2 linked regions of the Gluconacetobacter diazotrophicus PA1 5 genome follow. The main gene of each other region encodes a partner of the protein of the gene in region 2 in a complex. Links are inferred from orthologs where the notes say so. Each region holds a gene or a part of one and is shown on either strand. Other genes may lie near its edges.

Region 1 (5,387 bases), 2.2 Mb from region 2 along the record:
GTCTGGGCCTCGGCCGCGCGGGCCGCGATTTCGGGGATGAACTGGATGGCGGTCGCCTGCCGCCAGGCCTCGGCGGCGTCGGCGTAATGCATGCGGGCGGCTTCCGCCTGGCCCAGCAGCAGGTACCCCCGGAAGCGGTTGGGGTCGTCGGGGGCCATGCGGGCCAGGCCGGTGCGCAGTTCCGCCAGCAGCGCGTCGTCGCGATGGTCCTGGGCATGCAGGGCGGCCAGGCGCGGCGCCAGGGGCTGGGCCGGCAGCGCCGGATGGCCGCAGAGCAGGTACAGCCCCACCGCCGAAGCCGGGATCAGCAGCAGCGCCACCACGACGGCCGGCACCCTCGCCGCGCGGCCCAGGCTCCGTGCCGGCGCCGCGTCGGTGGCCAGCAGCCGCCGCTGGACTTCCAGCACGGCGCCCAGATGTTCGCTGTCCGCGATCAGCCCGTCCTGCCGGTCGCGGTCCAGTTCGGCCAGTTGCGCGTAATGCAGCAGCAGGGCGGATGCGCGTTCATCCGTCAGGCGGTCCGTGCGGCGAATCGCGACGATCGCGGGCAGCAGCACGACCGTGCTGAGCAGGAAAATGCCAATCCAGATCATAAGCCCCTCAGCGCGGTCCGGTCAGGTCGGTCAGGCGCGCGCGTTCGGCGTCGCTCAGCGGCGCGGGCGCGGTGCCCCGCGACCGGCGGAAGGCCAGGGCGGCCGCGCCGATCCCCGCCAGCAGGGCCAGCACCGGCATGCCCCACAACAGGAGGGTGCCGATGGTCAGCGCCGGGCGCAGCCGGATGAAATTGCCGTAGCGGCCGACCATCCAGTCCATGATCTGCCGGTTGGACTCACCCCGGGCGACGTGATCGCGCACCACGTGGCGCAGGTCGCGGATCAGGAGCCCGGCACTGCTGTCCTCGATCGATTCGTTCTGGCAGACCAGGCAGCGCAATTGCGCGCCGATCGCCTCGGCCCGGGCTTCCTGGCGCGGGTCGGGCAGCATTTCCGACGGATCGTCGACCGCCGCCGCCGCCAGGGGCGACAGCCCGGCGGCCAGGACCAGCGTGACCAGCAGGGTGCGCGCCGTGGTCCTCATGAATGCAGGCTCGCGGCCAGGGGCAGCAGCGTGCCGCGAACCGTGTCGGCGTCCAGCGCGGCGGCGCTGTGCCAGCGGATCACGCCGCCCGGCCCGACCAGGAAGGATTCCGGCACGCCGGACACGCCCCAGTCGATGGCGGTCATGCCCGACAGGTCGCCGGCGATGCGCGCGTAGGGGTTGCCGGCGCGCTTCACGAAGCCGGCGGCGTCGTCCGGCTTGTCCTTGTAGGCGATGCCCCAGATCGGCAGCCGGTCCTTCAATGCGTTCAGTTCGGGCATCTCCGCGACGCACGGGATGCACCAGGACGCGAAGAAATTCACCAGGACCGGCGCCTGCAGCGCGCGCAGGTCGGCGGTGCCGAATCCCTGGCCGGGGGTCTGGTCCGGCAGCTTGAAATCGGGCACCGGGCGGTTCAGCACCGGGGCGTGGATGTCGTGCGGGTCGAACGATCCCTGGCTCATGCCCGACAGCATGCGCCAGAACGCCACTCCCGCCACCCCGGCGGCGGCCAGCGGCGCCGCCATCAGCAGGCGCCGCCGCGCCAGGTTCGGGGGATGCGGCACGGTACCGGTCATTGCGCGGCCACCATGCCGGGGGCGGCGGCGCGGCGCGGCGCGCCGACGCGCGTCCGCCGGTCGGACAGCGACAGCGCCCCGCCCAGCGCCATGATCAGCCCGCCCAGCCACATCCACGGCGCCAGCGGATTGTAGTGCAGGCGCAGCACGTAGGTCGGGTCGGCGTCGGTGCCGTGCCGGTCGCCCAGCACGCCGTACAGGTCGGACATCAGGTTGGTATGGATGGCGACCTCGGTCGTCGTCTGGTTCTGGCTGGGGAAGGTGCGCTTGGACGGATGCAGCACGGTGACCAGCCTGCCGTCATGCCGGACCTCGATCGTCGCGATCAGGGACGTGTAGTTCGGGCCGGGGGCCGCGCGGATCGCGGTCAGGGTCCAGGCGTCGCCGGCCAGCATCTCGGTCTGGCCGACCCGGACCTCGACGATGCGGTGCTGGGCCTGCGACATGGCGGCCAGCCCCAGCACGCTGATGCCGACGCCGGCATGGGCCAGGGCCGCGCCCAGCGCCGCGCGCGGCAGCATGCGCGCGCGCTGCAGGCTGGCGCCGGGCGGGATGCGGAACAGGCGGACGCGCTCGGCAATGTCGGCGACGCTGGCCGCGATCACCCAGACCGCGCCGGTCGCGGCCAGCAGCGGCAGCACGTCGCGGATGCGCCAGGCCATCAGGCAGAAGGCGAGGGCGGTGACGATCCCGGCCCACCACAGCCGGCGCAGCACGGGCCAGAACTGGGCGCGCTTCCACGGCATCATCGGGCCGAACCCCATGAAGGCCAGAAGCGGAATCGCCAGCGGCGCCGCCGTGGCGTCGAAGAACGGCTTGCCGACCGAAATCGTCTTGCCGAACAGCAGCGACATGAAGGGCGGATACATGGTCCCGGTCAGCACCACCGCGCAGATCGAGCACAGCAGGATATTGTTCACGACCAGCAGCCCCTCGCGCGAGACCGGCGCGAACAGGCCGCCCGCCACCAGCGCCGGCGCGCGGATCGCGAACAGCAGCAGCGACCCGCCGATGACCAGCGCCAGCAGGCCCAGGATGAAGATGCCGCGCGCCGGGTCGTTGGCGAAGGCATGGACGGAATTGAGAATGCCCGAGCGGACCAGGAACGTGCCGGACAGCGAGAACGAGAATGTGCCGATGGCCAGCAGCACGGTCCAGATCTTCAGCGCCTCGCGCTTTTCCACCACGATGGCGGAATGGACCAGCGCGGTGCCGGTCAGCCACGGGATCAGCGACGCGTTTTCCACCGGGTCCCAGAACCAGTAGCCGCCCCAGCCCAGCACGTAGTACGACCACCACGACCCCAGCGCGATGCCGCAGGTCAGGAAGCACCAGGCCGCGACGGCCCAGGGGCGGACCCAGCGGCCCCAGGCGGCGTCCACCCGTCCCTCGATCAGGGCGGCGACGGCGAAGGCGAAGGGCACGGCGAAGCCGACATAGCCGGTGTAGAGAATGGGCGGATGGAAGGCCAGGCCCGGGTCCTGCAGCAGCGGGTTCATGCCCTGGCCGTCCATCGGCGCGGGCCAGACGCGGTCGAACGGATTGGACGTCGTCAGGCAGAACAGCTGGAAGCCGGCCGAAACGCCGCCCAGGACCGCGATGACCCGCGCCCGCAGGGCAGAGGGCAGGTTGCGGCCGAACAGTGCCACCGCCCCGCCGCAGATCCCCAGGATCAGCGCCCACAGCAGTACCGATCCCTCGTGATTGCCCCATACGCCGGTGATTTTGTACAGCAGCGGCTTGGCGGCGGCGCTGTTGGCCGCGACGTTCTGGACCGAGAAATCGTCACGCACCGCCGCATCGATCAGGCATGCGAAGGAAAAGGCCAGCGCCAGCATCTGCCCCACCGCCAGGGCGGGGGCCAGCGCCATCAGCCGCGGGTCGCGCCGCCGCGCGCCCACCAGCGGCAGGATCGCCTGCCCGCCGGCCAGGCAGCAGGCCAGCGCCAGCGCGAAATTGCCCAGTTCCGGCGTCATGACCGGTTGGCCTCGCCGTGGCGCGCATCGCCCACGGTCATGGTGTTCCAGCTTGCGGCGTCGGGGGCCTTGCCGTAGCGCGGGTCCCACTTGCCGCTGCGGCGCAGCGCCTCGGCCACTTCCTTGGGCATATAGGTCTCGTCATGCTTGGCCAGGACCTCGCTGGCGCGGAAGGCGCCGTCCGGCGCCACGGTGCCGACGGCGACCACGCTCTGTCCCTCGCGGAACAGGTCGGGCAGGATGCCGGCATAGCGCACGGTGACGGCGGCCTGGCCGTCGGTCACGTCGAACAGCGCGATCGGCGTGTCGCCCTGTGTCTGGCGCCGCACCGACCCCGCCACCACCATGCCGCCCAGCCGGATCGTGCGGTCGGCGGCCGGCGGATGGGCCCGGACCTGCGACGGCGCCATGAAGAAGACGATGTTGGACGAAAACGCGTTCAGCACCAGGGCGGTGGCAGTGCCCAGCCCCAGCAGGCACGCGCCCACCAGCCACAGGCGGCGGCTCTTGCGGGTCATGCCTGCCGCCCCGTCGCCTGGCGGGCCTTCGCCTCGACCGTGGCCAGGCGGGCTTTCGCTTCGACCGTTGCCAGGCGGGCCTTCGCCCGACGCAGGCGCAGCGCCGCACCGCCGCCCAGGATGATGGCCAGCCCGATGGTCATGCCATAGGACGCGACGATATAGGGCAGGTGGGTCATGCGACGGCTCCGTCCAGGCCCGCGCCGGCGTCCTCGCGCGCCGCCGGGCGGCCGCGCCGGGCGGCCAGGGCGGTGCGCACCCGGCTTTCCATGATGGCGGCGCGCAGGCGCGCGACACGATGGCGGCGAAGCCCAGCGTGAAGCCAATTGTGCAGACCAGCAGCGGCCACAGCATGGCGGTGGACATGGTGGGCGCGCCGGTCAGGGCTGATGCTGTCGGGCTGGTGCAGGGTGTTCCACCACTGCACGCTGAACTTGATGATCGGCAGGTCCACCGCGCCGGCCAGCCCCAGGATGGCGGCGGCGCGATAGCCGCGCTGCGGTTCGTCGAACGCGCGGATCAGGGCGATATGGCCCAGATAGAGGAAGAACAGGACCAGCACCGACGTCAGGCGCGCGTCCCATACCCACCACGTGCCCCACATCGGCTTGCCCCACAGCGAACCGGTGGCCAGGCAGACGGCGGTGATGGCGGCGCCGACCGGCCCGATCTCGACGGCCGCCAGGTCGGCCAGCGGGTGCCGCCAGACCAGAGACAGCAGGGAGCAGACCGCCAGCGCCATGTAGCCCGACGAGGCCAGCCACGCCGCCGGCACGTGCACATACATGATCCGCACGCTGTCGCCCTGCTGCCAGTCGGCGGGCGAGAAGAACAGCCCCCAGACGATCCCGGTTATCGAGAGCGCAAGGGCCGGCCAGGTCAGCCAGGGCTGCAGGCGCGCCCCCAGCCGGAGAAACCGTCCCGGGTTGGCGTAGCGATGGAAAAAACCGCCGGTGCGTGCGGCGAGGCTCTGCGTGGCGTTCAAGACGGTTTCGTTCCCCCCGCGTCCGGCGGAGGGCTCCTGTCACAATCTATGCATCCGTCGTATGACGGCGGGGGCGTTTCGCTTTCCGGTCCTACACTATCATGCGAAGAAAGGCACGGCCTGTGCCGATCATGGCAGATTGTTCACCCACGCCGGGCAGGCCGGCCGATTCCTGGGACAGGGGACTTTCCATGCTTTTCGCGATCATCTGCACCGACAAGCCGGGCGCGCTGGAAACGCGCATGGCCACCCG
Region 2 (7,737 bases):
TGCCTCGTCGTCGACGTCGATCGTGTCGAGGCCCGCTATCAGTCGCTGCGCGCGGCGCTGCCGCTGGCGCGCATCTATTATGCCGTGAAGGCCAATCCGGCGCCGGCCATCCTGCGCCGGCTGGTGTCCCTCGGCTCGGCGTTCGACGCCGCGTCGTGGGAGGAAATCCGCCTTTGCCTCGCGGCCGGGGCCGCCGGGGCGGACATCTCGTTCGGCAACACGGTCAAGAAGGCATCCGCGATCGCCCAGGCCCACCAGGCCGGGGTGACCATGTTCGCCTTCGACAGCATCGAGGAACTGGAAAAGCTGGCGCGTCACGCCCCCGGTTCGCGCGTCTATTGCCGCCTGATCGTCGAGAACGAGGGCGCGGAATGGCCGCTGTCGCGCAAGTTCGGCACCACGCTGGACAGCGCGCGCGACCTGATGCTGCGCGCCCGCGACATGGGGCTGGACCCGTACGGCCTGTCGTTCCATGTCGGCAGCCAGCAGACCAGCACCGATGCGTACGAGGCCGCGATCGCGCGGGTGGGCATGCTGTTCACCGACCTGGCCGCGGCCGGTCTGAACCTGCGCATGGTCAATCTGGGCGGCGGCTTCCCGATCCGCTACCGCGAGGACGTGCCCGAGATCGACCGGTTCGCGGTGGCGATCAGCCACGCGATGACCGAGCATTTCGGCAATGACCTGCCGGAAATGATCGTCGAGCCCGGGCGCTTCATCGTCGGCGATGCCGGCGTGGTGTCGTCGGAGGTCGTGCTGGTCACGCGGCGCGGGCAGCAGGACGGGCCACGCTGGGTCTATCTGGATATCGGCCGCTTCGGCGGGCTGGCGGAGACCGAGGGCGAATCCATCCGCTACGGCATCCGCACGCCCCATGACGGATCGCCCGCCGGGCGGGTGGCCATCGCCGGCCCGACCTGCGACGGTGCCGACATCATGTACGAAAAGGCGCCCTACGCCCTGCCGCTGGACCTGGCCTGCGGCGACCGGATCGAATTGCTGTCGACCGGGGCCTATGTCTCGACCTACTGCTCGACCAGCTTCAACGGCTTCGCCCCGCTGACTGAGCATTATATCTGATGGACCGTGCAGGGGCGTGATGCCCCGCACACCGATCGGATCATAACGAATCGGTTTCCAAAGGCCGGCGGCCTTTGGCTCCGGACTGCCCCCTACTCGACCGCCGCGCGCAACCCGGCCCCCGCTGCCAGCGGGCACAGCGGCAGTGCCCCGGCCAGGAAGGCGCCCAGCAATTCCAGGTCCGGCGTCCAGGACAGGCCGGTCTGCGCCGCGTCCAGCGCCGCCGCGCCGAAGATCAGCGCGGGGGTTGCCAGCGGCAGCACCAGCAGCGGCAGCAGCACGCCGCCGCGCCGCGCGCCCAGCACCACGGATGCCGCCATGCCGCCGATCAGCGACAGCACGATCGTGCCCAGCGCCAGCCCCCCCAGCAGGATCGGCAGGACCGGCAGCGGCAGTCCCAGCATGATGGCCAGCGGCCCCGCCGCGACCAGAAGCGGCAGGCCGGTGGTCAGCCAGTGCGCCACCATCTTGGCCAGCGCGACCAGGGCGGGCGGCAGGCCCGACAGCATCAACTGGTCCAGCGACCCGTCTTCCAGTTCGGACCCGAACAGGCGGTCCAGCGGCAGCAGGGCGGCCAGCAGGGCGCAGACCCAGACGATGCCCGGCGCCATCCGGCGCAGCAGTTCGGGCGACGGGCCCAGCGCCAGGGGAAACAGCGCCCCCGCCAGGATGAAGAACAGCACGGCACCCAGCGTGTCGGCCCCGTGACGCAGCGCCAGCCGCAGGTCGCGCCCGATGACGGCGGCCAGCAGGGCGGGAATCGACGCGTTCATGCCCAGTGGTCCGCGTGGGAGTGGTCCGCATGGGAATCGAATCCTGATTCCATCCCAAAATCCGGCGCCGGTTCGGTCGCGCCGGGCAGGACCAGGGTTTTCGCGTCCGGCAGCGGCAGGGGAACATGGGTGGTTGCAATCACGATTCCGCCAGCCTCCCGATGGGTCTGAAACAGCGTCTCCAGCAGGCCGATCGCCATGCTGTCCAGCCCCAGGCTGGGTTCGTCCAGCAGCCATAGCGGCGCCTGCGCCAGCACCACCCGCGCCAGCGCGGCCCGCCGTTTCTGCCCGGCGGACAGCAGGCGGGCGGGCAGGTCGGCCAAACCCGAAAGATCCAGCGCCGCCATGGCCCGATCGGGATCGGACCCGCCCGCCCGCGCGGCCAGGAACAGGTTTTCGCGCAGGGTCAGGCCGGGTTTCAGCGCGTCCTGATGGCCCAGATACGCAATGCGCGCGGCATGGGCCGTCCGGTCCGACAGCGCATCGATCCCTGCCCACAGCACATGGCCGCCTTCCGGTTTGCGCAGCCCTGCCAGCACGCGCAGCAACGTGGACTTTCCCGCCCCGTTCGGCCCCGTCAGCAGCAGCGCGTCACCCGCGTCCAGCCGCAGCCCGACGCCGTCGAGAACCAGCCGTTCCCCGCGGAAAACCGAGATATTTTCGACATCCAGCAGCGGGCTGGCCGAGGCGGGAAAGGCAGGGATGGCGATGCTCCTGGGCTCGTGGTCGGGGGTGACGGCCCCGGGTCCGTCACGGGGTCTTCCCGCGTTCTTGTTACCGGGGCTGCCTTGTGTCGCAACCGCGTCCGGGTATGTTCTACGACCGTTGGGAGATCAAGCCGGTTGTCCAGAGGGATCACACCGCCAGCGCGGAAGTCGTGCTTCAGTTGGATAATCCGTTGCTGACGCCTCGGAGGAAAAACCAATGAAGTCGGTTGGGCACGATTCAATCAAGACAGGCCGTTCGCTGCATGTGGACGGCAAGACGTACCATTATTTCTCGATTCCTGAAGCGGAGAAGACGATCGGCGACGTCAGTCGTCTTCCGGTCAGCCTGAAGGTGCTGCTGGAAAATATCCTGCGCTTCGAGGATGGACGCTCCTACAGCGTCGACGACGCCCGCGCGATCGCGGCATGGCTGCCCAAGGGCGCCAGCACGAAGGAAGTTCCCTTCAAGCCCGCGCGCATCCTGATGCAGGATTTCACGGGCGTTCCCGCCGTCGTCGACCTGGCGGCGATGCGTGACGGCATCCTGAAGCTGAAGGGCGACCCGCAGAAGGTGAACCCGCTGGTTCCCGTCAACCTGGTCATCGATCACTCGGTGATGGTGGACGTGGCCGGCACGCCGGACGCGCTGCAGAAGAACGTCACGATCGAATTCGAACGCAATGGCGAGCGCTATGCCTTCCTGCGCTGGGGCCAGGAAGCGTTCGAGAACTTCTCGGTCGTGCCGCCGGGCACGGGCATCTGCCACCAGGTGAACCTGGAATACATCGCCCAGGCGGTGTGGACGGCGCATGTCGACGGCAAGGATTATGCCTACCCCGACACCCTGTACGGCACCGACAGCCACACCACGATGGTGAACGGCATGGGCGTGCTGGGCTGGGGCGTCGGCGGGATCGAGGCCGAGGCCGCGATGCTGGGCCAGCCGATCGCGATGCTGATCCCCGATGTCATCGGCTTCAAGTTGGTCGGCAAGCTGCCGGAAGGCGCGACCGCGACCGACCTGGTGCTGACGGTCACGCAGATGCTGCGCAAGAAGGGCGTGGTCGGCAAGTTCGTCGAATTCTTCGGCCCGGCGCTGGATCACCTGCCGGTCGCCGACCGTGCGACGATCGCCAACATGGCCCCGGAATACGGCGCGACCTGCGGCTTCTTCCCGGTGGACGAGCTGACGCTGCATTACCTGCGCCAGACCGGCCGTGACGAACACCGCATCAAGCTGACCGAGGAATACCTGAAGGCCCAGGGCATGTTCCGCACCGCGGAATCGCCCGAGCCGGTGTTCACCGACACGCTGGAACTGGACCTGTCGACCGTCGTGCCGTCGCTGGCCGGCCCGAAGCGCCCGCAGGACCGCGTGCCGCTGACCAACGCGACCTCGGCGTTCGAGACCGAGCTGACGGGCGGCCTGGGCGTTCCCGCCGCCGACGCGCACAAGAAGGCGAAAGTCGCCGGCACGAACTACGAAATCGGCCACGGTGACGTGGTGATCGCCGCCATCACGTCCTGCACCAACACCTCCAACCCGGCGGTGCTGATCGCGGCCGGCCTGGTGGCGAAGAAGGCGCGGGCCCTGGGCCTGAAGCCGAAGCCGTGGGTGAAGACGTCGCTGGCCCCCGGGTCGCAGGTCGTCACAGACTACCTGAACCGCGCCGGCCTGACGGAAGAGCTGGATGCGATGGGCTTCAACACCGTCGGCTATGGCTGCACGACCTGCATCGGCAATTCCGGCCCGCTGGAAGATCACATCGTCGATGCGATCGAAGGCAACAAGCTGGTCGCCGTGTCGGTCCTGTCGGGCAACCGCAATTTCGAGGGCCGTATTTCCCCGAACGTGCGGGCCAACTACCTGGCCAGCCCGCCGCTGGTGGTCGCGTACTCGCTGCTGGGCACGATGCGCGAGGACATCACCACCGCGCCGCTCGGCACCTCGAAGGACGGCAAGCCGGTCTATCTGAAGGACATCTGGCCGACCAACAAGGAAATCGCCGAACTGATCGGCTCCTCCATCACCCGTGAGGAGTTCATCAAGCGCTACAGCCAGATCAGCAAGGGCACCAAGGAATGGCAGGCCCTGAAGGTCGCGACCGGGTCCGAGACCTACAAGTGGGATCCGAGCTCGACCTACGTGCAGGACCCGCCGTACTTCCAGGAGATCACCCCCGAGCCGAAGCCGAAGGGTGACATCGTGGGGGCCCGCGTGCTGGCGCTGCTGGGCGACAACATCACTACCGACCACATCTCGCCGGCCGGTGCGATCAAGGAAAGCTCGCCCGCGGGCGTCTACCTGAAGGAACATCAGGTTTCCAAGGCGGACTTCAACTCCTACGGCTCGCGTCGCGGCAACGACCGGATCATGGTGCGCGGCACCTTCGCGAACATCCGCATCAAGAACGAGATGCTGCCGGGCACCGAAGGGGGCCTGTCCAAGCACTTCCCCGACGGGAAGGAAGGCTCGATCTACGACGTCGCGATGGAATACAAGAAGGAGGGCGTACCCCTGGTCGTCTTCGGCGGCAAGGAATACGGCATGGGCTCGTCGCGCGACTGGGCGGCGAAGGGCACCCTGCTGCTGGGCGTCCGCGCCGTCGTGGCCGAAAGCTTCGAGCGCATCCATCGCTCCAACCTGGTCGGCATGGGCGTCCTGCCCCTGCTGTTCAAGGACGGCGTGACGCGCAAGACGCTGGGCCTGAAGGGTGACGAAAAGATCGACATCCATGGTCTGGACAAGATCACGCCGCGCATGACGCTGACGATGACGATCACCCGCGCCGACGGCTCGAAGGAAGACGTGCCCCTGCTCTGCCGCGTCGATACGCTGGACGAGGTCGAGTATTACCGGCATGGTGGCATCCTGCAGTATGTCTTGCGCGGGATGACCAAAGCTGCCTGAGCCGCTTTTTTCTCTATCTGAAATGTCTGGCGCCGGCCCGGGTTCTCCCGGGCCGGCGTTTTTTGCCGACCCGGTCGTGCGGGCCGAGCGCATCCGCAAGGTCTTCGACGGGCAGGATGTCCTGCGCGGCATTTCGCTCAGCGTGACGCGCGGCGAACTGGTGTCGATCATCGGGCCGTCCGGCTGCGGCAAATCGACCTTCCTGCGCTGCCTCAATTTTCTTGAAATTCCCGATTCCGGTTCGGTCTCGATCGCGGACGTGACCATCGCGCGCACCAGCCCCCGCTGGACCCGCGCGGACGAGGACGCGGCCCATCGCCTGCGGGCGCATGTTGGCATGGTGTTCCAGTCCTTCAACCTGTTTCCCCACCGCACCGTGCTGGACAACGTCATGCTGGCGCCCGTCCGCGTGAAGCACGTGAAGCCCGACATCGCCCGGGCCGATGCCCTGGCCCTGCTGGACAAGGTCGGCCTGGCCGCGATCGCCACCCGTTACCCGGACACGCTCTCGGGCGGCCAGCAGCAGCGCGCCGCCATCGCCCGCGCGCTGGCGATGCGCCCCGACGTGATGCTGTATGACGAACCGACCTCGGCCCTCGATCCCGAACTGGCCGAGGAAGTCCTGTCGGTGATGCGCGCCCTGGACGCGGAAGGCATGACCCAGATCGTGGTGACGCACGACATGCGCTTCGCCCGGGCGGCGTCCGACCGCGTCGTGTTCATGGATGGCGGCGAAATCGTCGAAATCGACGATCCCGACACGCTCTATGTCGCCCCGAAGGATGCGCGCACCCGCCGGTTTCTCAGGTCCATGTTATGAGGCTGTTTGTCGCATTGCTGCTGCTGGCGGCGGTCATGGTGGGACATGCCCATGCCGCGCCGCTGCGCTGGGCGTCGGATGCCGAGGCGAACGTGCCGTTCGTCTTCCACGACCCCGCCGACCAGTCCCGCCTGACCGGTTACGAATACGACATCGCCCAGGCCATCGCCCGCCGTCTCGGCCGTCCGACCCAATTCGTGCAGAACGACTGGGACGGGCTGATTCCCGGCCTGCAGCGCGGGCTGTACGACATGGTCATCGACGGGATCGAGATCACGCCCGAGCATGAACAGGGCGTGCTGTTCAGCCATCCCTATTACGTCACGTCGGAACGCATCACCGTCCGCCGCGACCAGCAGGGGCTCGATACGCTGGCGGCGCTGCGCGGGCATGTCGTCGGCACGCTGAAGGACACCACGGCCGAACGCATGCTGCAGGCCGACCCCACGATTCGCATCCGATCGTACGAGGAAGAAACCAACGCCTACACCGACCTGAAGAACGGCCGGCTGGATGCGGTGCTGCTGGACGGCACCATCGCGCTCTATTACGGCGCGCCCGATCCGGGGCTGAAGCTGGTGGGGGACCCGATCGGCCGGGTGGCCTACGGCGTCGCCTTCGCCCAGGGGAACACCACGCTGCGCGACCAGGTGAATACGGCGCTGGACGGCATGATCCGCGACGGCGAACTGCACCGGATCCTCGCGCGCTGGAACCTGTGGACGCCTGCCATGGCGGACCTGACCATGGATGCGACCACGCCCGATATCGCGCCGGACGCAATGGCGGCATTACATGGCGGCCACTGCCCCCGCCACGGCTGGCGCGCGCGGGTGGACCGGTATGTCAGCTTCCTGCCGCTGCTGCTGCATGGCGCGGTACTGACGCTCGCGGTGTCGGCCTGCGCCATGGTGGTGGCGGTCGGGCTGGGGCTGGCCCTGGCGCTGCTGCGGCGGTATGGGCCGCGCTGGCTGGGGGCGCTGGCGACGCTGTATGTCGAAATCGTGCGCGGCACCCCGCTGCTGATCCAGATCCTGTTCATCTTCTATGCCCTGCCGGGCATCGGGCTGCGCCTGTCGCCCTTCGTGGCCGGCGTCGTGGCCCTGGGCATGAATTACGCGGCCTACGAGGCCGAGAATTACCGCGCCGGCCTGCAATCCGTCGCACGCGGCCAGGTCGAGGCCGCGCTGGCCCTGAACATGACCCACATGCAGGCCCTGCGCTTCGTGGTGGTGCCGCAGGCGGTGCGCATGGTCATCCCGGTGATGACCAACGATTTCATCTCGCTGCTGAAGGACTCGTCGCTGGTCAGCGTGATCACGCTGACCGAACTCAGCCAGACCTATGTGCGGTTGTCCTCGACCTATTACGATTATTTCGGCACCGGCCTGCTGATCGGTACCGCCTACCTGCTGCTGGGCCTGCCCTTCGTGCGCTTGGCCCGCA

The links. The genes of interacting proteins can lie anywhere in the genome.
Region 1: the proteins of ccmB (region 2) and ccmE are in contact, whole or in part, in a solved structure (PDB 8CE8), measured with the Escherichia coli proteins. The link is inferred for Gluconacetobacter diazotrophicus PA1 5 from one-to-one orthologs.

The regions. Positions count from the first base shown.
Region 1 is NC_010125.1:3,537,292-3,542,678, reverse strand. The notes cover bases 2,389-5,387. They hold ccmE (cytochrome c maturation protein CcmE), read right to left. Parts: upstream 4,150-5,387; coding sequence 3,628-4,149; downstream 2,389-3,627. Other genes in these bases: GDI_RS16295 (YciI family protein), read left to right, coding at 5,326-5,387; GDI_RS16305 (hypothetical protein), read right to left, coding at 4,146-4,328; GDI_RS16315 (heme lyase CcmF/NrfE family subunit), read right to left, coding at 2,389-3,631. Outside these bases: c-type cytochrome biogenesis protein CcmI, read right to left, coding at 1-593; GDI_RS16325 (cytochrome c-type biogenesis protein), read right to left, coding at 601-1,077; GDI_RS16320 (redoxin domain-containing protein), read right to left, coding at 1,074-1,655; more of GDI_RS16315, read right to left, coding at 1,652-2,388. UniProt on the Escherichia coli protein: Heme chaperone required for the biogenesis of c-type cytochromes. Transiently binds heme delivered by CcmC and transfers the heme to apo-cytochromes in a process facilitated by CcmF and CcmH.
Region 2 is NC_010125.1:1,352,032-1,359,768, forward strand. The notes cover bases 14-2,974. They hold ccmB (heme exporter protein CcmB), read right to left. Parts: upstream 1,854-2,974; coding sequence 1,173-1,853; downstream 14-1,172. Other genes in these bases: GDI_RS06415 (type III PLP-dependent enzyme), read left to right, coding at 14-1,080; ccmA (heme ABC exporter ATP-binding protein CcmA), read right to left, coding at 1,850-2,563; acnA (aconitate hydratase AcnA), read left to right, coding at 2,778-2,974. Outside these bases: more of GDI_RS06415, read left to right, coding at 1-13; more of acnA, read left to right, coding at 2,975-5,471; GDI_RS06435 (amino acid ABC transporter ATP-binding protein), read left to right, coding at 5,494-6,291; GDI_RS06440 (ABC transporter substrate-binding protein/permease), read left to right, coding at 6,288-7,737. UniProt on the Escherichia coli protein: Required for the export of heme to the periplasm for the biogenesis of c-type cytochromes.